Linked DNA regions of Chitinimonas arctica. The protein of the gene in region 2 interacts with the protein of the main gene of each other region in a pairwise test. Links are inferred from orthologs where the notes say so. Each region holds a gene or a part of one and is shown on either strand. Other genes may lie near its edges. The genes, in order: odhB and lpdA.

What was found.
Region 1: the proteins of lpdA (region 2) and odhB interact in binary tests that used the Escherichia coli proteins (3 or more experiments, as listed by UniProt). The link is inferred for Chitinimonas arctica from one-to-one orthologs.

Annotation. Positions count from the first base shown.
Region 1 is NZ_CP041730.1:4,561,546-4,572,865, forward strand. Bases 3,805-6,689 are described here. They hold odhB (2-oxoglutarate dehydrogenase complex dihydrolipoyllysine-residue succinyltransferase), read left to right. Parts: upstream 3,805-4,567; coding sequence 4,568-5,812; downstream 5,813-6,689. Other genes in these bases: FNU76_RS20835 (2-oxoglutarate dehydrogenase E1 component), read left to right, coding at 3,805-4,473; lpdA (dihydrolipoyl dehydrogenase), read left to right, coding at 5,895-6,689. Also shown: FNU76_RS20825 (FAD assembly factor SdhE), read left to right, coding at 1-159; gltA (citrate synthase), read left to right, coding at 244-1,536; more of FNU76_RS20835, read left to right, coding at 1,651-3,804; more of lpdA, read left to right, coding at 6,690-7,331; sucC (ADP-forming succinate--CoA ligase subunit beta), read left to right, coding at 7,404-8,576; sucD (succinate--CoA ligase subunit alpha), read left to right, coding at 8,605-9,492; FNU76_RS20860 (NlpC/P60 family protein), read right to left, coding at 9,672-11,237. UniProt on the Escherichia coli protein: E2 component of the 2-oxoglutarate dehydrogenase (OGDH) complex which catalyzes the second step in the conversion of 2-oxoglutarate to succinyl-CoA and CO(2).
Region 2 is NZ_CP041730.1:5,164,126-5,175,486, reverse strand. Bases 3,065-5,990 are described here. They hold lpdA (dihydrolipoyl dehydrogenase), read right to left. Parts: upstream 5,447-5,990; coding sequence 3,683-5,446; downstream 3,065-3,682. Other genes in these bases: aceF (dihydrolipoyllysine-residue acetyltransferase), read right to left, coding at 5,456-5,990; FNU76_RS23430 (hypothetical protein), read left to right, coding at 3,065-3,603. Outside these bases: FNU76_RS23440 (calcium-binding protein), read left to right, coding at 1-1,621; FNU76_RS23435 (GNAT family N-acetyltransferase), read left to right, coding at 1,818-2,705; more of FNU76_RS23430, read left to right, coding at 2,842-3,064; more of aceF, read right to left, coding at 5,991-7,111; aceE (pyruvate dehydrogenase (acetyl-transferring), homodimeric type), read right to left, coding at 7,193-9,847; FNU76_RS23410 (hypothetical protein), read right to left, coding at 10,121-10,981; pgi (glucose-6-phosphate isomerase), read right to left, coding at 11,089-11,361. UniProt on the Escherichia coli protein: Lipoamide dehydrogenase is a component of the glycine cleavage system as well as of the alpha-ketoacid dehydrogenase complexes.

The DNA.
Region 1 (11,320 bases), 600 kb from region 2 along the record:
CGGCTGAGCGCCGCCGAGCTGGACGTCTACCAAGACTTGTTGATGTTGCCGGACATCGATCTGCTAGAACTGGTGGATGGCAAAACCGACACCACGGACATGCGTCTCGCCCCTATCCTGGCGCAGCTGCGGCATTGGCAAGTCGTAAAAAAACAGTAATCCAAGTATCAAGGTTCGCGAACGCGGCCGGCGTTGCCAAGGTGCCGTCCGCTGTTCACCCGAAATTTATTCAGGAGCAATTCCATGGCTGAAGCTTCCAAAGTTACGCTCTCTTATAACGACGGCCAGAACAGCATCGAGCTGCCGGTTCTGAAGGGCTCGCTTGGCCCGGATGTCGTTGATATCCGCACCCTCGGCAAGACCGGCATGTTCACCTATGACCCCGGTTTCCTGGCCACTGCCAGCTGCGAGTCGAGCATCACCTTTATCGATGGCGACCTCGGTCAGTTGTACTACCGCGGCTACCCCATCGAACAGCTGGCCGAGCACAGCGACTACCTGGAAGTTTGCTACCTGCTGCTGAATGGCGAACTGCCCACCCCGGAACAGAAGAAGCATTTCGACTACACGGTGATGCGGCACAATATGCTGCACGACCAGATCCACAACTTCTTCCGTGGCTTCCGCCGCGATGCGCACCCGATGGCCGTGATGGTCGCGGTGGTGGGCGCCTTGTCGGCCTTCTACTCCGATTCGCTCGATATCAACGATCCGCGCCACCGCGAAGTGGCGGCCTTCCGCCTGATCGCCAAGCTGCCGACCATCGCTGCCCAGGCCTATCGCTACAACCGTGGCTTGCCGCTGTCCTACCCCAAGGCCGGCCTGACCTATGCGGAGAATTTCCTGCATATGATGTTCTCGACCCCGGTCGAGGAATACAAGGTCAACCCGATCACCGCCCGCGCGCTGGATCGCATCTTCACCCTGCACGCCGACCACGAGCAGAACGCCTCGACTTCGACGGTGCGCCTGTCGGGTTCGTCCGGTGCCAATCCGTTCGCCTGTATCGCTGCCGGTATCGCCTGCCTGTGGGGCCCGTCGCATGGCGGCGCCAACGAAGCCGTGCTGAAGATGCTGGACGAGATCGGCGACGTCAGCAAGGTGGCCGACTTCATGCAAGGCGTGAAGGACAAGCGCTACAAGCTGATGGGCTTCGGCCATCGCGTATACAAGAACATGGATCCGCGCGCGGCCATCATGCGCGACACCTGCCATGAAGTGCTGAACGACCTGGGCCTGCATGACGATCCGAAGTTCAAGCTGGCCATGGCGCTGGAAAAGATCGCCCTGGAAGACCCGTACTTCATCGAACGCAAGCTGTATCCGAACGTGGACTTCTACTCCGGCATCGTGTTGTCCGCCGTGGGTATCCCCGTCTCGATGTTCACGCCTATCTTCGCCCTGGCCCGTACCGTCGGCTGGATCTCGCACTGGAGCGAGATGATCGGCGATCCAACCATGAAGATCGGCCGTCCGCGCCAGCTGTACACCGGTGCGCCACGTCGCGATTACGTGGCTATCGATAAGCGCAAGTAAGCAGTAGAGGCGCCCGGCTACGGCCGGGCGTCTGTCGTACCGAACCCGTTTCCACAGTTTGTCGTAATCGTCTCGCCCAAGCGCAGCGCTAAAAAAGCACATAAGGCCATCAACATGATGCAAACCTTCCAGAGCCAGTCCTATTTGTTCGGCGGCAATGCCCCGTTCATCGAAGAGCTCTACGAGCAATACCTCGCCGACCCGCAAACGGTGTCGCAAGAATGGCGGGACTATTTCGACAAACTGCAGCAGTTGCCCGGCAATACCGACCGGGATATCCCGCGCGCCTCCATCGAGGAATCGTTTGTCCAGATGGCCAAGCAGCCCCGCGTCGGCGGCCGCAGCGAAGCCGCCGAGAAGGAGGCCATGAAGAAGCAGGTGGCCGTACTCCGGCTGATTTCGGCCTACCGGGTAATGGGTGTGCGCTACGCCACCCTGGACCCGCTCAAGCGCCTGGACCAGCAGCCCCTGGTGGAGCTGGACCCGGCCACCCATGGCCTGACCGATGCCGATATGGCCCGCACCTTCGATTGCGGCAATCTGGCCGGTCCCGAGCGCGATACCCTGGCAAATATCCTGGCCCGCCTCAAGCAGACCTTCTGCGGCAATATCGGCCTGGAATACATGCACATCACCGATTCGGCGCAGCGTCACTGGGTTCAGACGCGCTTCGAGGAATCGCGTTCGGTGCCCAGCTTCAATCGCGACAAGAAGCTGCGCATCCTCAAGCAGATCACCGCCGCCGAAACCCTGGAGCGCTATCTGCACACCAAGTATGTCGGCCAGAAGCGCTTCTCGCTGGAAGGCGGCGAAAGCATGATCGCGGCGCTGGATCACCTGGTGCAGGCATCGGGCGAGAACGGCGTGCAGGAAATGGTCATCGGCATGGCCCACCGTGGCCGTCTGAACGTGCTGGTCAATACCCTGGGCAAGCGCCCGGCCGACCTGTTCTCCGAGTTCGAGGGCAAGTACAGCTACGACCTGCCGTCCGGCGACGTGAAGTACCACATGGGTTTCAGCTCGGACATCCCGACCCCTGGCGGTGCGGTGCACGTTTCGCTGGCCTTCAATCCTTCCCACCTGGAAATCGTCAATCCGGTGGTGGTCGGCTCCGCTCGTGCGCGCCAACAGCGCCGCGGCGACCGCGTCGGCGACCAGGTGATGCCGGTGCTGCTGCACGGCGACTCGGCCTTTATCGGCCTGGGGACCAACCAGGGCACCTTCAACCTGTCGCAGACCCGTGGCTACGGCGTCGGCGGTACCATGCACATCGTCATCAACAACCAGATCGGCTTCACGACCTCGGACACCCGCGATACCCGCTCGTCCCTGTACTGTACCGATATCGCCAAGATGATCGAGGCGCCGATCTTCCACGTGAACGGCGACGATCCGGAAGCCGTCTGCTTCGTGATGCAGGCCGCCATCGACTATCGCCGCAAGTTCCGCCGCGACGTGGTGATCGACCTGGTCTGCTTCCGCAAGCTGGGCCACAACGAGGGCGACGATCCGATGTTGACCCAGCCGATGATGTACAAGCGCATCGCCAAGCACCCCGGCGCGCGCAAGATGTACGCCGACCGGCTGGTGATGGAAGGCCTGCTCAGCGCCGACGAAGCCGATGCGCTGATCAAGGACTACCGTGCCGCGCTTGACAAGGGCGAGCACGTCGAACAAACCACCCTGACCGATTTCAAGCGCAGCTTCGCCATCGATTTCGGCGCTTTCAAGGGCACCCACTGGGCCCACCCGACCGATACCACCCTGAGCGCGGCCGAACTGGGCCGCCTGGCGGAGAAGGTCAACAAGGTGCCGGATGGCTTCAAGCTGCACCCGACCGTGGACAAGGTGCTGGCGGCTCGCCGCGAAATGGGTGCCGGCCGGCAGAACATCGACTGGGGCATGTCGGAAATCCTCGCCTACGGTTCGCTGCTGGAAAAAGGCTATGGCGTGCGCATTTCGGGTGAAGACTCGGGTCGCGGCACCTTCAGCCACCGGCATGCGGTGCTGCACGACCAGAACCGCGAGAAGTGGGATGCCGGCGCGGCCGTGCCGCTACGTAACCTGAGCGAAAACCAGGGCAATTTCCTGGTGATCGACTCCATTCTCAATGAAGAAGCAGTGCTGGCCTTCGAGTACGGCTACAGCTCGTCCGCACCGGACGAACTGGTGATCTGGGAAGCCCAGTTCGGCGACTTCGCCAACGGCGCCCAGGTGGTGATCGACCAGTTCATCACTTCCGGCGAGACCAAGTGGGGCCGTTATTGCGGCCTGACCATGATGCTGCCGCACGGTTACGACGGCCAAGGCCCCGAACATAGCTCGGCACGCCTGGAGCGTTATCTGCAGATGTGCGCCGAGCACAATGTGCAGGTGATCATGCCGTCCGAGGCCAGCCAGATGTTCCACGTGCTGCGTCGCCAGCAGCTGCGGCCTTACCGCAAGCCGCTGATCATCCTGATGTCCAAGCGCCTGCTGCGCTACAAGGATGCGATGAGCTCGCTGGATGCCTTCACCCAGGGCGGCTTCCGTCCCGTCATCGGCGATCCGGTCAATCCGGACACCAAGAAGGTGAAGCGCGTCATCGTCTGTTCCGGCCAGGTCTACTACGACCTGCACAACGCCCGCAGCGAGCGCGAACAGAAGGATGTCGCCATCGTGCGCGTCGAACAGCTCTATCCCTTCCCGACCGATGAATTGAAGGCCGAACTGGGTAAGTACACGGCCGCCAAGGAAATCATGTGGGTACAGGAAGAGCCGAAGAACCAGGGCGCCTGGCACCAGATCCGGCACCGGCTGGAAGCCTGTATGTCGGCCAAGCAGACCTTGTTGTACGCTGGCCGTCCGTCGTCCGCCTCGCCGGCGGTCGGCTATATGAGCAAGCATGCCGCCCAGCTCAAGGCCTTCCTCGACGAAGCCATGAACCTCGCCAAATAAATAAGCACCGCGAGCGGCGGTCCGGCACTCGCGCCGGATCGCCGCTCCAGCCAACCCACAAACCCAACGTAGGCCGCCAACGGAGCCGAATAATATGCTGATCGAAGTCAAAGTCCCCCAACTGCCCGAGTCCGTATCCGAAGCCACCCTTGTCAGCTGGAAGAAGAAGGTAGGCGACTATGTCGAGCGGGATGAAAACCTGATCGACCTGGAAACCGACAAGGTGGTTCTGGAACTGCCCGCCCCGCAAGCCGGTGTGATCGTCAGCCTGGTCAAGGGCGATGGCGCGACCGTGGTCAGCCAGGAATTGATTGCGACCATCGATACCGAAGCCAAGGCTGGCGCTGCCGCACCTGCCGCCGCCGCTCCCGCTCCGGCCGCTGCCGCCGAGCCGAGCCGCGTGGCAGCAGCAGCCGCCGCCGCAGGCGTACCGGAAAACGCCATTGGTTTCGGCACCGCCGTGATGCCGGCCGCCAAGAAGGCCGCCGCCGATGCCGGCGTCGATACTGCCAAGGTCCAGGGCACTGGCCGCGATGGCCGGGTGCTGAAGGAAGATGTCGTGGCTGCCGCTGCCAAGCCGGCTGCCGCCAAGCCGGCCGCGCCAGCTGCCCCGGCCGCCGCCGCACCCGCCATGGGTGACCGCGCCGAGCAGCGCGTGCCGATGTCGCGCCTGCGCCAACGCGTGGCCGAGCGCCTGCTGGAATCGCAAGCCACCGCCGCCATCCTCACCACCTTCAATGAAGTGAACATGAAGCCGGTGATGGAACTGCGCAACCGCTACAAGGACAAGTTCGAAAAGGAACACGGCATCAAGCTGGGTTTCATGGGCTTCTTCGTCAAGGCTGCCGTACACGCCCTGAAGAAGTACCCCATCGTCAACGCCTCGGTGGATGGCAGCGATATCGTCTACCACGGCTACTATGATATCGGTGTGGCCGTGGGTAGCCCGCGCGGCCTGGTGGTGCCGGTGATCCGCAATGCCGACCAGCTGAGCCTGGCGCAGATCGAAAAGCAGATCGCCGATTTCGGTAAGCGCGCGCAGGAAGGCAAGCTGACCATGGATGAGCTGACCGGTGGCACCTATACCATCTCCAATGGCGGTACCTTCGGTTCGATGATGTCCACGCCTATCATCAACCCGCCGCAAAGCGCCATTTTGGGCATGCATGCCACGCGCGAACGCGCCATGGTCGAAAACGGCCAAGTGGTGGTCCTGCCGATGATGTACCTGGCCCAGTCCTACGATCACCGCATCATCGACGGCCGCGAAGCCGTGCTGTCGCTGGTGGCGATCAAGGAAGCCATCGAAGACCCGGCGCGCCTGTTGCTGGATATCTGATCGGTCCCGAGCGGCCGGGGGCGGGCTTAGCCCGCCCGATTGCAACGGCGGGCCAGGCCCGCCTTACGTATTGGTGAAATCTATGTCCCAACAATTCGACGTCGTCGTGATCGGCGGCGGACCCGGCGGTTATGTCGCAGCCATCCGCGCCGCCCAACTCGGCTTCAAGACAGCCTGTATCGATGCCACCAGCAATGCCGAAGGCAAGCAAAGCCTCGGCGGTACCTGCCTGAACGTCGGCTGCATCCCCTCCAAGGCGCTGCTGCAATCGTCCGAGAACTTCCATCATGCCGCCCACAGCTTTGCCGACCATGGCATCAGCACCGGTACGGTCAAGATGGATGTGGCGCAGATGCTCAAGCGCAAGGAAGAGATCATCGCCAAGAACACCGGCGGTATTGCTTTCCTGTTCCGTAAGAACAAGGTGACCAGTTTTCACGGTACCGGCGCCTTCAAGTCCAAGAATGGCGACAAGTATGTGCTGGAAGCCAAGCTGGCCGACGGCAAGACCGAACTGATCGAAGCCAGCCATGTAATCGTGGCCACCGGCTCAAGCGTGCGCCAGTTGCCCGGCGTGACCATCGATAACAAGCTGGTGCTCGATAATGAAGGTGCGCTGGCCATCCCCGCCGTGCCTAAGCGTCTGGGCGTGATCGGCGCCGGCGTGATCGGCCTGGAAATGGGTTCGGTCTGGAAGCGTCTGGGCTCGGAAGTGACCGTGCTGGAAGCCATGCCGACCTTCCTCGGCGCCGCCGACGACCAGGTCGCACGCGAAGCATTGAAATTCCTGACCAAGGACACCGGCCTGGTGATCAATACCGGTGTAAAGATCGGTGAGATCAAGGTCGGCAAGAAAGATGTCACCGTCAACTACGTCGATGCCGCCGGTGCCGAGCAGAAGGCGGTCTACGACAAGCTGATCGTTTCCATCGGCCGTATCCCGAATACCGCCGGCCTGAATGCCGACGCCGTCGGCCTGAAACTGACCGAGCGCGGCCAGGTGGAAGTGGACGACGATTGCCGTACCAACCTGCCCAATGTCTGGGCGGTGGGCGACGTGGTGCGTGGCCCGATGTTGGCGCACAAGGCTTCGGAAGAGGGTGTGGCGGTGGCCGAGCGTATTGCCGGCCAGCATCCGCACGTCGATTTCAATACCGTGCCGTGGGTGATCTACACCAGTCCGGAAATCGCCTGGGTGGGCAAGACCGAGCAGCAGCTCAAGGCCGAAGGCACCGAGTACAAGAAGGGGCAATTCCTGTTCTCGGCCAATGGCCGCGCGCTGGCATTGGGCGAGGCCAAGGGCTTCGTCAAGATGTTGGCCGACAAGAAGACCGACCGCATCCTGGGCGTCCATATCGTCGGTCCATTCGCTTCCGAACTGATTTCGGAAGCGGTTGTGGCGATGGAATTCAGCGCCTCGTCTGAAGACATCGCCCGTATCGTTCACGCGCATCCATCCTTGTCCGAAGCGCTGCACGAAGCGGCGCTGGGCTGTGACGGCCGTACCCTGCATAGCTGAACGATTTTAAAGGGCGGGAACCTTGGTCGGTTGCCGCCCTATCAAGCAAATCTCTCAAAAAGGGAAAACATAATGAATCTGCACGAATACCAAGCGAAAGATCTGCTGGCGAAATATGGCCTGCCTGTACAAAAGGGCATTCTGGCCAACACGCCGGAAGAAACCGCCAACGCCTTCCGTTCCATGGGTGGCAAGTTCGCCGTGGTAAAGGCGCAGGTACATGCCGGTGGTCGCGGCAAGGCTGGCGGCGTCAAGGTCGTGAAGAGTGCCGAAGAAGCTGCCGATGTCGCCAAGACCTTGCTGGGCAAGCGTCTGGTGACTTACCAGACCGATGCCAAGGGCCAGCCGGTCGGCTCGCTGCTGGTATGCGAAGATATGTATCCGGTGCAGCGTGAACTGTACCTGGGCGCCGTGGTGGACCGTTCCACCCGCAGCATCGTCTTTATGACTTCCACCGAAGGCGGCGTGGAAATCGAAGAAGTCGCGCACAACACCCCGGAAAAGATCATCAAGACCGTGGTCGATCCGCTGGTTGGCCTGCAGCCTTACCAGGCACGCGAAGCCGGCTTTGCGCTGGGCTTGGACGAAAAGCAGATCAAGCAGTTCACCGGCCTGATGATGGGCGCCTACAAGGCTTTCGTGGAAAACGATTTCGCCCTGTTCGAAATCAACCCGCTGGCCATCCGTGGCGACGGCACCCTGTGCTGCGTGGATGCCAAGATCGGCATCGACTCCAATGCCGCTTTCCGCCTGCCGTCCATCGTGGCGCTGCGCGACAAGTCGCAAGAGAATGAGCGCGAGCTGAAGGCTTCCGAGTTCGATCTGAACTACGTCGCCCTGGAAGGCAATATCGGCTGCATGGTGAACGGCGCCGGCCTGGCCATGGCGACCATGGACATCATCAAGCTGAAGGGCGGCCAACCGGCCAACTTCCTGGACGTGGGCGGTGGCGCCACCAAGGAACGCGTGATCGAAGCCTTCAAGCTGATCCTGGCCGACGAATCGGTCAAGGGCGTGCTGATCAACATCTTCGGCGGCATCGTCCGTTGCGACATGATCGCCGAAGCCATCATCGCCGCCGTGAAGGAAGTGAACGTGACCGTGCCGGTCGTGGTTCGCCTGGAAGGCAACAATGCGGAGCTGGGCGCCAAGATTCTGAACGAATCCGGCCTCAAGCTGACCTCGGCACAAGGCCTGAACGACGCCGCCGAGAAGATCGTGGCCGCCGTCGCCATGCTCGCTTAATCACCCGCACAGAATCAGGAGTTATTCAATGAGCGTTCTAGTCAACAAGAACACCAAGGTGCTGGTACAAGGCTTCACCGGCAAGAACGGTACCTTCCACGCCGAACAGGCGCTGAAGGTCGGCACCAAGGTCGTCGGCGGCGTGACCCCCGGCAAGGGCGGCAGCGAGCATCTGGGCCTGCCCGTCTTCAACACCATGCGCGATGCCGCCAAGGCAACCCAGGCCGACGCTTCGGTCATCTATGTACCGGCGCCTTTCGCCAAGGATTCCATCCTGGAAGCCATCGATGCCGGCATCAAGCTGATCGTCTGCATCACCGAAGGCGTGCCCACCATCGATATGCTGTACGTCAAGCGCGCTGTCGATGAAGCCGGTATCCGCCTGATCGGACCGAACTGCCCCGGCGTCATCACCCCGGGCGAGTGCAAGATCGGCATCATGCCGTGGCATATCCACAATCCAGGCCGTATCGGCATCGTGTCGCGTTCCGGCACGCTGACCTACGAAGCCGTGGCGCAGACCACCGCCTTGGGCCTGGGCCAGTCCACCTGTATCGGTATCGGCGGCGACCCCATCCCAGGCACCAGCCATATCGATGCGCTCAAGCTGTTCCAGGACGATCCCGATACCGACGCCATCATCATGATCGGTGAAATCGGTGGCTCGGCCGAAGAAGAAGCGGCCGAATTCGCCAAGGCCTATGTGACCAAGCCAGTGGTCGGCTACATTGCCGGCGTCACTGCCCCCAAGGGCAAGCGCATGGGCCACGCCGGTGCCATCATCTCCGGCGGCAAGGGTACGGCCGAAGAGAAGTTCGCGGCTTTCGAGCGTGCAGGCATCGCCTACACCCGTAGCCCGGCCGAAATCGGCAAGACCATGTTCGAGCTGCTGAAAAGCAAGGGCATGATCAAGTAAGACGGCAGTATCGGTAACAAACGGCAACGCCACCTTAGGGTGGCGTTGCCGTTTGTGGTTCTCCCCGGCCTTCCGTGCCTGCTTGAATCCAGCGGGGGCGGCAAAGAGTGGTGATGAATATCGGAGCGAACGCTGTGAAAAGAATCAAAGCGGCGTGGGCGTTCAGGATTGCCGCTCCCTTAAGGCACTATCTTCCGATAGCGTATAGGCGTGTAATCCGCCAACTCCACCGCGGAATAGGTCGTTTCGCAAACGCCCCCGCAACTGACCGAGGATTCCAGCATCTTGAAGCGGATATCCGTTCCACTGCTCCGGCCGATATAGAGCCGGGCATGGTGTTGGCGCCAGACCAGGGCATCGCCGGGTTCCAGGGCCTCCAGCGAGGGGAGCGGCGTCGATACCCTGAATAGCGCATCGGTGGTGTGATGAGGTATGCCCCATGCATTGGAGACGTAGCCGGAGCAATCCACGCCGGTTGCGATACGCGTGATGCAAAACCTTCTGTGCGGGTCGCGGCAGCTACAGATATCGCCGGCCAGCGCACCCTTGGCGATCCTTTTCCGGAATTGCTCCGGCGAGTTGTCGCCACCCCATTGGTAGGGCATGGCGGTAATCTCCTGGCCCTGGCGGCCCTCGAGCTGCTTTGGACGTTGCCAGTACTTGCCAGCCCCGACATCGCATTCAGAGGGTATGTTGGGGTGGGCATAGTTTCGTTCGCCCAGTACCCAGGTCATGCTGAGATACCGATAAGCCTCGGCCAGTACATCGCCGCGAGGGCGGGGCGGGTAGCCATCCAAGGACTGCGGCGGCAGCGCGCCATTCTCCTGCGCACTCTGCTCGCGGAAGGCTTGCTCCAGTTCATCGTCCGATTGCTGTTCGTCCTGAGGCGTCACCACGGGCGGCGCCGGCCGATGCAACACGGCGTCCTCGGGCGAGGTCAGCTCAAGTGGCAGCAGGAAGGCTTGCTTGCCCGCGGCGCCTTGGAAATAGGCCCGGCCGTCCGGCGCAAGGGCCACATACCGTGCCGGGAGTTGCTCGGCCAGCTCGGTGGGTACGCGGACCAACCGGGACAACCGTCCCTCCGGGGTGAAGCGTCCGACCCAGGCAGTGGGACGAGGCTCGGACAGTTCCTCCCACCAGAGCAGGATGGCGCCATCGGCAAGTGTTTGTACGCCATTTACCGAAGCCGCTTTTCCGCCCAGCAGGGAAGGTAGACCCACCCGCCAGTCCCGTCCAGCCGCGCCCCGGCCCGATGTAAACAGGGTGCCGTCGCTGCTACGTTCAACCTTGAATGAGGGTGGCTGGCGGCGCACGAGGTAAGTGCCTGCCGGCAAATCGCGTGGCGGGATCTGCCAGGCGATCTTCCCGCCCGCCGCGACCGCTACCGTGTCGACCTCGGCCAGTATTTCCCCCTGGCGTGAAAGCAATGCAAGCAAGCCGTTTTCCACCTTCAGGGAAGTGGCCTGGCCGGCTATTTTCGGTAGGGGGATTTCATCGGTGTGCCCCCCGTCCACCGCCACGCGCAGCAAGCGCTGCCGGACGACATCGAGCGTAGCCAGGTTGGCGGCATCCAGCATGACAATACCACCCGGACCGATACCGGCTTGATCCGGCTCGTTCGGCACGACGGATAGTGATGGCAGCAACAGCTTTTCGGCAGCCATGGTCGGCGTGGCGTAATTGAGGATGGCCAGCATGGCTACGTGACGAAAAGCCGTTGCCAACAAGCGGCGAGTCTTCAACATATTCGTCTCCATCTAACAGGGTTTAGGTCCCGATGGAGGAGGCTCGCTTTGCCGGGCGCTATCGCATAAAGACGTGACTATCA
Region 2 (11,361 bases):
CGACAAGTACGTCTTTACCAGCAACTGGGGCAAGGACGTGATCGACAATGTCGGCGGCGGCAGCGACTGGCTGTTCTTCTCCGAACTGGAGAAGGCCCAGCTGAGCTTCAAGCAGGAAGGCCAGGACCTGCTCATCGGCGTGGTCAGCGACGCCAGCCGCACGGTACGGGTGCTGAACCACTTCAGTGGTGGCGCAGCCGCCATCGCCTACCTGCAACCGAAGAGCGGCAACGCCCTGTCGGCGGCCGATATCGCCCGACTCCTGCCGGTCGATCCGAATCCGCCTACGCCCGGTACCGGCGGCAGCGGCCCGGCCAACCCGGCCGACTTCAACCAGGTCAAGGAAGGCACCGCCAATGCCGACCAGCTCAGCGGTGCCGGCGGCAAGGACCTGCTGCGCGGCCTGGGTGGCGACGACCAGCTGTTCGGCGGTGCCGGCAATGACCGTCTGGAAGGCGGCGATGGCAACGACTACCTGTCCGGCGGCTACGGCAGCGGCAATAGCGGCGACGACCTGCTGATCGGCGGGGCTGGCGACGACCAGCTGAACGGCGAAGACGGCAACGACCGGCTGGAAGGGGGCGCGGGCAACGACAGCTATGTGTTCGACGGCGCCTCGCAAGACGTCATCGACAACAGCGGCGGCGGCAGCGACGGCATCTTCCTGGCCGACGGCATCGGCGCCGCCCGCCTCAGCTTCCAGCGCGACGGCGACGACCTGCTGGTGGTGGTGGACAAGCAGCTGACCACCTCCCTCCGGGTGCTCAAGCACTTCAAGGGCGGCGAGATGGCCATTGCCTATGTGCAGCCCAGCGGCGGCAATATGTTCACCGCCGCGACCATCGCGCAGATGGTGGCCGCGCAAACCATCCCGGGCGGCTACGAGACCCTGCAGGACGGCGACGCCAACGGCAACAAGCTGACCGGCGCGGCAAGCCGCGATCTGCTGCGCGGCCTGGGCGGCGACGACACCCTGTTCGGCGGGCTGGGCAACGACCGGCTGGAAGGCGGCGACGGCAATGACTACCTCTCGGGTGGTTACGGCAATGTCGCCAATACCGGCGACGATATCCTGGTCGGCGGCACCGGCAACGACACCCTCAACGGCGAAGATGGCAAGGACCGGCTGGAAGGCGAAGCCGGCAATGACTTCTATATGCTGGCCAAGGGTGCCGGCGCCGACGTCATCAAGGACTTCGACGCCACCGCCAACAACAGCGACACGGTGCAGTTCAAGGACGTGAAGTCGACCGAAGTGACGGCGGTGCAAAAGGCCGGCGTCAACCTGGTGCTGAAGTACGGCGCGACCGACCAGCTGACGGTGGAGAACTACTTCGACGCCACCAATGCGGTCGGCTACCGGGTGGAACGGTTCACCTTCAGCGACAGCGTGGTCTGGACCAACACCCAGATCCAGGCCAAGGCGGTCACGGTGGCGGGCTTGCAAGCCGCCGCGCTGCCACGGCCGCCGATGGTGGAGACGGTGTCGGTGGACCAGCAGCTGGCCAGCCTGGTCAGCGCCATGGCGGGCTTCTCGCCGATGGATGCGGCCCAATGGCAGCAGACCGTGCCGGCGCACGAGATGCATAGTCCTATGTTGAGTGCGAATCGCTTGATGTAAGCCGTTGAAGCGGTAGCAGCAAGGAAAACCCGGGTCGAAAATTTCGGCCCGGGTTTTTTAGCCAGAGCAAATAACAGGCCCTTGGAAATTTCAGCGCGGATAGGTGATTTTTCGAAAAAAACTGATGATAAGCAGAATCATAAGTCAGGAGAGTTCATTAGCTTGACTGAATCTTAATATGACTTATGGAATAAATATGATGCAGAGAATGATAGCAACGAATCCGTATGCGCTTATGGCAAGCGGTTCAAATCATAGTGAGGTGCTTGTAAATAGAAGCGAAGAAGTTTCAAATGCCAGCGTGATCGATGTGGATAGAAATCTTAAGCCCTACACCAACTCCCTAGTGACTGCCAATTTGTTCTTGCGGCCTATATTCCCTTCCGATTACCGAGGCTTGCTCCCGATTTTTACCAATCCTGAAGCCGTAAAGTATTTCATGAGCGGCCGGGTAATGACGGTAGAGGAATTACAACAAAAGACCAGTCACCGGGCCATGGTCAGCGCGGATGTGCATCGGCCCGGCCGTCGTGTGACGGATTTGCACAGTTGGGCGATGATCACACATGATGGCATGGTGGGATATTGCATGGTGGAAGCACGTCTGCTCGATGATCCTGCTTTGCTTGAAAGCGTGAAGGGGATATTCAACAATCGCGCAGCGCTTGATTTGCTTGATAAGCCGGAGAATGCGGCGCTGAAGAAAAATGCGGCGAAAATAAGGAAAAAAAACGGCGCGGCGCCAAAGGAAGTGCCTGGAGTGGAGCTGGATTGGCCGATGCAACTACAATTGCGGTACGCCGATTACATGGAGCTATCCTATGCCATTTCCCCGGCGAGTAGCGGTCGCGGCCTTACCACCGAGGCATGCAAGGCGGTCATTAACCATGTAGGCGGGAAATATTATGCTACGGTGCACCCGCTGAACATACCTTCTCAGCGTGTCCTCGAAAAATCTGGGCTGGATAAGGTCCAGGATAATATCGTGGTGGATAGGTACGTATCATCTTGCCAGCAGGGCCAATCAAGGCGCCATTTTTATATTCTTGATACAGGCAGGAAGAATGAGTATGCCAATCTGTAAGGGGGTGTAGGTAAGACAAAGCTCAATGGCGATACCCAGGGAGCAGTCAGTATCTTTAAGATAGGATTCGAAAAATCCGAAAGCACGCCAGTTGTAGAGATCGTTAAGATTATGTCTTTACTTTCGGCGTTGCCCCATGAAAAACCTGAAAACCGAACTCCCCTTATCAGCTGTCGCCCTTTGTTTTGGCACCTGCCTTTTCCTTTCGGGCGGTAGCGCCCATGCTACGAGCGATACCGAGCTACCGCCCGCAGGCAATAATAGCCTGCGTAACACTTGCTTATATATATCGCGCGATGGCGACCAGCGCACCATGCGCTACTCCCTTGATGACCAAAAACAGTCCGATCAATTGTGGACGTGGGATAACGCAAAGCTGCCCGACCCACGGACCAGGGTTCGTACGATTAAAAACATGCCCGCATCGGCTGATAATATCAGCCACAGGCGATATTTTAGAAGCTATGAGAACTACCCCTATATCAACCTCTCGGATGAAATTTTAAAAGGCGAAGAAAAGGTGGAGGAGTCAACTTACACCTCCACCTATATCGAACGCTATCCATTTACCATCGGCGAAACATTGGAAACGTCGACCATGGTCGATCGCAAGCGCGGCCCTGGGTCCAATCCGGAGATAAGCAGCACTAAACTCATTGCCAAGGAAACCTACCTGGGAAACGAGACGCTCGTTCTGCCCGGCAATTTCACAACGCCCGCCTGCAAGTTTGAATCAAATCAGGAGATTCAATCCAGGAGCGGCGCCACGCTTGTAGTAAGTAAGTCAAACAGTTGGTATGCGCCGGAAATCGGCCTGGTTAAAAGCACCTTCGACGTTCGTACTTTTGATGGCCAAACCAGGCAGGGTAAGCTGGAGTATCTACGCGGCGGCCGCTAAGCGTTCGAAGACGGGCTGCCCAAAATCCAGGTGAGCGCCCACAGCCGCCATCCCGGCGTAAACCGGGACGGCGCTTTCCTTAGCGTTTCTTCTGCGGCGGCAAATCGGTGCAACTACCCTCGAACACTTCGGCGGCCAGGCCGATGGATTCGCCCAGGGTAGGGTGGGCGTGGATGGTCTTGCCGATATCGGTCGGGTCGCAGCCCATCTCGATGGCCAGGCAGATTTCGCCCAACATATCGCCGGCGTGGGTGCCGACAATGGCGCCGCCGATCAGCCGGTGGGTGTCGGCATCGAAGATCAGCTTGGTAAAGCCTTCATCGCGCCCATTGGCAATGGCGCGGCCGGAGGCAGCCCAAGGGAAGACCGATTTTTCGATCTTGATGCCGTTCTTCCTGGCTTCATCCTCGGTGACGCCAACCCAGGCCACTTCCGGATCGGTGTAAGCCACGCCGGGGATGACCCGCGCATCGAAGTAGGCCTTGTGGCCGGCCGCTACTTCGGCGGCGACATGGCCTTCGTGCACGGCCTTGTGGGCCAGCATGGGCTGGCCGACCAGGTCGCCGATGGCGAAGATATGCGGCACATTGGTGCGCATCTGCTTGTCCACCGCGATAAAGCCACGCTCGCTTACCTGCACGCCGGCATTTTCCGCGCCGATCAGATTACCGTTCGGCGCCCGTCCGGCAGCGACCAGGACCAGATCGTAGCGCTGCGGCTCGGCCGGCGCCTGCGCGCCTTCGAATCGGACATAGATGCCGTCCGGCTTTGCCTCGACCGCCACGGTGCGGGTATTGAGCATGATATTGTCGAAGCGGGGGGCATTCATCTTCTGCCAGACCCGGACCAGGTCGCGGTCGGCGCCCTGCATCAGCCCATCCATCATTTCGACCACGTCCAGGCGGGCGCCCAGGGTGGAATAGACCGTGCCCATTTCCAGGCCGATGATGCCGCCGCCGATCACCAGCATCCGTTCCGGCACGTCGCGTAGTTCCAGTGCACCGGTGCTGTCGACAATGCGCGGGTCTTCAGGGATGAAAGGCAGTTTCACCACCCGTGAGCCGGCCGCGATGATGGCTTGCTTGAACTTGATGACCTGCTTTTCGCCGGTCTTGTCCTGGCCATTGCCCTGGGTCAGCTCGACTTCCACATGGTGGGGGTCGATAAAGCGTCCCAGACCGCGCACGGTGGCCACTTTGCGGGCTTTGGCCATGCCGCTCAGACCCGTGGTCAGCTTGCCGATGACCTTGTCCTTGTAGCCGCGCAGGGCGGCCAGGTCGATTTCCGGTTCGGGATACTTGATGCCATTGGCTGCCAGGTGCCGGACTTCGTCGATCACTGCAGCGTTGTGCAGCAAGGCCTTGGAGGGAATACACCCCACGTTGAGGCAGACGCCGCCCAGGGTGGCGTAGCGTTCGACCAGCACCACCTTGAGACCCAGGTCGGCGGCGCGGAAGGCCGCGGAATAACCGCCGGGACCGGCGCCCAGGACCAGCAGATCATATTCCGCATCGGCGCTGCCGACGTGCTGCGCCGCCGGGGTAGGCGAGGGCGCGGCAACAGGGGCGGGCGTCGGCGCTGCTGCGGCTCCCTCTGCCGTAGCCTCTGCCGTCTCCAGCCGTGCGATCACGGTACCCTGCGAGATCTTGTCGCCAACCTTGACCAGCACTTCCCGCACCACACCGGCGCTGCTGGCCGGCACTTCCATGGTGGCCTTGTCGGTCTCCAGGCTAAGCAGGGCGTCTTCCTTGGCTACGGTGTCGCCCGGCTTGATAAACACTTCGATGACATCGACGTCCTTGTAGTCGCCGATATCGGGTACTTTCAGATCCTGCATGCTCATGGCGGCTCCTTACAGCATCAGCCGGCGGATGTCGCCGAGCACTTGGGAAAGATAACTGGTGAAGCGCGCGGCCGAAGCACCGTCGATAACGCGGTGGTCATACGAAAGCGACAGCGGCAGCATCAGCCGTGGCGCGAACTCGCTGCCGTTCCAGACCGGCTTGATGGACGACTTGGAGACGCCCAGGATAGCCACTTCCGGCGCATTGACGATGGGGGTGAAGGCAGTACCGCCGACGCCACCCAGCGAGGAGATCGAGAAGCAGCCACCCTGCATTTCAGCCGGCAGCAGCTTACCGTCCCTGGCCTTGGCGGCCAGTGCACCGGTCTCGCTGGCCAGTTCCAGCAAGGACTTGCGGTCGGCGTCGCGAATGACCGGCACGACCAGGCCATTCGGCGTATCGGCGGCGAAGCCGATATGGAAGTACTGCTTCAGCACCAGGTTTTCGCCATCCAGCGAGGCATTGAAGTCGGGGAATTTCTTCAAGGCGGCCACCACGGCCTTGATGATGAAGGCCAGCGGGGTGATCTTCAGATCCTGCTTTTTCAGCTCGTCGCCCATCTGCTTGCGGAAGGCTTCCATCTCGGTGATATCGGCCTCGTCGAACTGGGTGACATGCGGAATCATCACCCAGTTGCGATGCAGATTGGCGCCGGACAGCTTCTTGATACGGCTAAGCGGCTTGCTTTCCACCGGACCGAACTTGGCGAAATCGACCTTGGGCCATGGCAGCAGATCGAGGCCGGCACCGCCGCCCTGGCCGGCGGGGGCACTGGCCACGGCTTGGGTGGCGCCACTCAGCACGCCCTTCACATAAGCCTGGATATCGCTTTGCACGACCCGGCCCTTGGGACCGCTGCCCTTGATACGGGCCAGATCGGCACCGAGTTCACGGGCGAACTTGCGGACCGAGGGACTGGCATGGGCGGTCTGGAAGCCTGATTCATCGACGGCAGCGGCAACCGCGGCTGCCGGAGCGGGCGCCACGGCCGACGGTGCGGCGGCAGGGACAGGTGCTGGCGCGGCAGGAGCAGGCTGAGGGGCCGGTGCCGGGGTGGGCGCGGCCGAAGCGGCGCCGCTTGCCAGCAAGGTCAGCACCAAACTGCCTTCCGACACCTTATCGCCGACCTTGAGCGCCACGCTTTGCACCACGCCGGCTTGCGGGGCCGGGATTTCCATGGTGGCCTTGTCGGTTTCCAGCGTCAGCAGGGAATCGTCCTTGCCGACCTGGTCGCCGACCTTGACCAGGACTTCGATGACATCGACCGATTGGTAATCGCCGATATCCGGTACCTTGACCTCGATACTGACGGGCGCGGCGGATCCGGCCGATTGCGGTGCGGGTGCGGGCGCCGACACGGGCGCCGGGGCCGGCGCAGCGACAGGCGCGGGCGCGGCAGGGCTGGCCACGGCGGTTCCGGCTGCATCGGTGTCCAGCACGATCAGGACGCTGCCTTCCGAGACCTTGTCGCCGATCTTGATCCGTACTTCGGTGACCACCCCGCCGGTATTGGCCGGTACTTCCATGGTGGCCTTGTCGGTTTCCAGGCTGATCAGCGAATCGTCTTTCTGGATGACATCGCCTACCTTGACGAAAACCTCGATGACATCGACGCCCTTGTAGTCGCCGATATCGGGCACTTTCAGTTCTATCTGCTTGCTCATACGTCGCATCCTATCCGTGTTTTTCTCGTCAGCGAGGGCGCGCCGGCGCGTATGTTCAGCGCCGTCGCGGACCCAAACCCCTTATACCGTCCAGGGGGCCGGCTTGGCGGCGTTTATGCCGTACTTGGCGATGGCTTCCGCCACCTTGGCGCGCGGCAGCTTGCCGTCATCGGCCAAGGCCTTCAGCGCGGCGATCACCACGTAATGCCGGTTCACTTCGAAGAACTCGCGCAGTTGCTCGCGGGTATCCGAGCGGCCGAAACCGTCGGTGCCCAGCACCACGTAGCGGCGAGGCACGAAAGCCCGGATCTGCTCCGCGAACAGGCGCATATAGTCGGTGGCCACCACTACCGGACCTTCGCTGTCCTGCAGGCATTGGGTCACATAGGCTTGTTGGGGCTCGGCGGTCGGGTTGAGCATATTGTGGCGTTCCACCGCTACGCCGTCGCGGGCCAGCTCGGTAAAGCTCGGGCAGCTCCACAGATCGGCCTGTACGCCCCAATCCTCGCTCAGCAGCGTGGCGGCGGCGATCACTTCGTTGAAGATGGTGCCCGAGCCCATCAGCTGCACGCGCAAGTCACCGGCAGCGCCGGCCTTGAGCCGGTACATGCCCTTGACGATGCCTTCTTCCACACCGGCCGGCATGGCAGGGTGGTTGTAGTTCTCGTTCATCAGGGTAAGGTAGTAGTACACATCTTCCTGGTCGGCATACATGCGGCGCATGCCGTCCTGCACGATGACCGCCACTTCGAAGCCGAAGGTCGGGTCGTAGGAAATGCAGTTCGGGATGGTGGCCGAGATCAGGTGGGAGTGGCCGTCCTCGTGTTGCAAGCCTTCGCCGTTGAGGGTGGTCCGGCCGGCGGTGCCGCCCAGCAGGAAGCCGCGCGTGCGCATATCGCCGGCTGCCCAGGCCAGATCGCCGACCCGCTGGAAGCCGAACATCGAGTAATAGATATAGAACGGGATCATCGGCACGCCGTGGGTGCTGTAGGCGGTACCGGCGGCGATCCAGTCGCACATGGCGCCGGCTTCGTTGATGCCTTCCTGCAGAATCTGGCCTTCCTTGGATTCCTTGTAGAACATCAGCTGGTCGGCATCCTGCGGCACATACTTCTGGCCGTCCTGGTTCCAGATGCCGACTTGGCGGAACAGGCCTTCCATGCCGAAGGTGCGCGACTCGTCCGGCACGATGGGGACGATATGGCGACCGATCTGCTTGTCCTTCAGCAATTGCGTCAGCATGCGGACAAAGGCCATGGTGGTGGAGTATTCGCGGCCTTCGCCCGAACCCTTCAGCAGGGCGTCGAAAGCGCTCAGCGGCGGGATTTCCAGCGCATAGGCCTTGCTGCGGCGCTGCGGCAGGTAGCCGCCCAGGGCCTGGCGATGGCCGCGCATATAGGCCAACTCGGGCGAGCCTTCTTCGAATTTGACGAAGGGCACGGCTTCCAGTTGGTCGTCCGGCACCGGAATGCCGAAACGGTCGCGGAACTGCTTGATCGAGTCGATATCGAGCTTTTTCTGCTGGTGGGTGATATTCATCGCCTCGCCGGCCGAGCCCATGCCATAGCCCTTGACCGTCTTGGCCAGGATGACCGTGGGCTTGCCCTGCGATTCGCTGGCGGCCTTGAAGGCCGCGTAGATCTTGGCCGGATCGTGGCCGCCGCGATTCAGGTCCCAGATATCCTTGTCCGACCAGTCCTGCACCATCGCCTTCAGTTCAGGCGTATTGAAGAAGTGCTCGCGCACATAGGCGCCGTCGCGGGCCTTCATCACCTGGTACTCGCCGTCCAGCACTTCCATCATGCGCTTGGCCAGCAGGCCCTTCTTGTCGCGGGCGAACAGGGCATCCCACTTGGTGCCCCAGACCAGCTTGATCACATTCCAGCCCGAACCGCGGAACTCGCCTTCCAGTTCCTGGATGATCTTGCCGTTGCCGCGCACCGGGCCGTCCAGGCGTTGCAGATTGCAGTTGATGACGAACACCAGGTTGTCCAGCCGCTCGCGCCCGGCCATGCCGATGGCGCCCAGCGATTCCGGCTCGTCCATTTCACCGTCGCCGCAGAAGGCCCAGACCTTGCGGCCTTCGGTCTTGGCAAAGCCGCGATCCTGCAGGTACTTCATGAAACGGGCTTGGTAGATCGCCATCAGCGGGCCCAGGCCCATCGATACGGTGGGGAACTGCCAGAAATCCGGCATCAGCCACGGGTGCGGGTAGCTGGACAGGCCCTTGCCGCCTACTTCCTGGCGGAAACTGTTCAGCTGCTCCTCGGTGAGCCGGCCCAGCAGATAGGCACGCGAATAGATGCCGGTCGCCACATGGCCCTGCACGAAGATCAGGTCGCCGCCGTGCTGCTCGCTCGGGGCATGCCAGAAATGGTTGAAACCGACGTCGTACAGGGTAGCGGCGGAGGCGAACGAGGCGATATGGCCGCCCACATTGGTGTGCTTGTTGGCACGCACCACCATGGCCATCGCGTTCCAGCGGGTATAGGCGCGGATCTTGTGCTCGATGGTGGTGTCGCCGGGGAACGGCGGCTCGGCTTCGACCGGGATGGTGTTGATATATTGCGTGCTGGCGCTATAGGGAATATTGGCGCCTTTTTCGGACGCTTCCTCGATCAGCTTCTCGATCAGATAGTGCGCGCGCACCGGTCCTTCGGTTTCGATCACGCCATCGAGCGCATCCAGCCACTCGCGTGTTTCCTGCGGATCGAGATCGTCGAATTGCTCAGCCATCTTGGGTACCTTGTGGGTTTGTCGTTATATGAATGCGGGACAGCACGCAGCCGTGCCGCGGGGTGGCGGCAGCGGGGCGTTTGGAGATAGGTCGGCGCGCACGGCCGGGTGGCGGCCGTGCGGCAAGAAACCGGGCCGATGCGGGATCGGCGTAGTGAGGGGCTTGCGCTGCCAATGTTGTCTCTGCTGCTTGGGTGGAGCGAGTGTTGTGGGCCTTTCCGGCCTCTGTTATTGCCGCGTTCAACGGCAGGGACGCTGTAGGCGCCCCTCGTCCTACAGTTCCTTCAGGATCGCGGCGCGCTTCTGCTCGTATTCGGCCGCATTGATCAGCCCGGTATCCTTGAGACGCTTGAGCAGCAATAACCGTTCCTCGATCTTGCTGATCGGGGCGGCCACCGCTGGGCTGGTGGGTGCCGGGGCCGCCGCACTGGCAGGTGGCCGAGGCGCCGGCGCGGCCGCGGGCGGCACGCCAGGCGTTGCGGCCGGCTGGAAGGTGGTGGGCGCCGCCGCTGGCGCAAAGGTGGTCACGGGCTTGCTGGCCAGTGCCGCCGAGATATCCATGCTGAGCCAATCGGGCCGGTTGTTCACCCGTTCGACGCCGTTGCCCGCCAGCAGTTCGCAGCCCGCGCCATTGACCGGCTTGATGCGGCTGCCATGGTTAAGGGCACGGCCGCCGGCATAGCTGCGCTGGTAGCTGATATCGAACGGCTCGGCGCACATACCCATCAACAGGTGCAAGCGGCCGTTTTCCACGAAGAAACGGCCGGCATTGAGCGAGCGGGGCACAAAGAACATATTGCCGGGGCGGTAGGAGGTGCCGAACAGCACATCGTCGCCCTTGGTGGCTTTGGCGAACAGCGGTACCAGCCAGTTGGCCAGGCGCTTGCCTTCGTCTTCGCTGAAGTAGGGGGCCGGCTCTTTCTCGGCTTCCTTCTTGTAGAAGCGGGTCAACAGGGACTGTAGTTGCTCCACGCTGAAAGTAACGGGGTGCTGGTTGGCGGCATTGACCGCATCGAGCCGCACATAGTCGTCGGTCTCCGACCACGGCTTGCTGGAATCGTATGCCATCGCCGAAACCGTCATCAGCAAGCCGATGCCAAGCTGGCCCAAACGCGACGAAAGAGCGTGCTGCATGCCTATCTCCATTGTGTTATCCCTGGGGCAAGTTCGCCTTTATAGCGTAAAGCCCCGTCACGCGCATCGTGGCTGGCCCTGATGGCCGCCATGATGCGGTACCAACATTACGTTCCCAATGCGCTACGCACGTGGGCGATCAACCGGCTGGTGGACGCGTCATGCCGGCCTGCGGGCGCCGTGCCGCGCAATTCGGCTTCGATGGCGCGGGCCAGCTGCTTACCCAGTTCCACCCCCCATTGATCGTAGGAGTTCACCCCCCAGACCACGCCCTGGACAAACACCTTATGCTCGTACATCGCCACCAGGCCGCCAAGGGTATGCGGATCCAGCCCATCGAGCAGCAGGGTATTGGTGGGGCGGTTACCGGCGAAGACCTT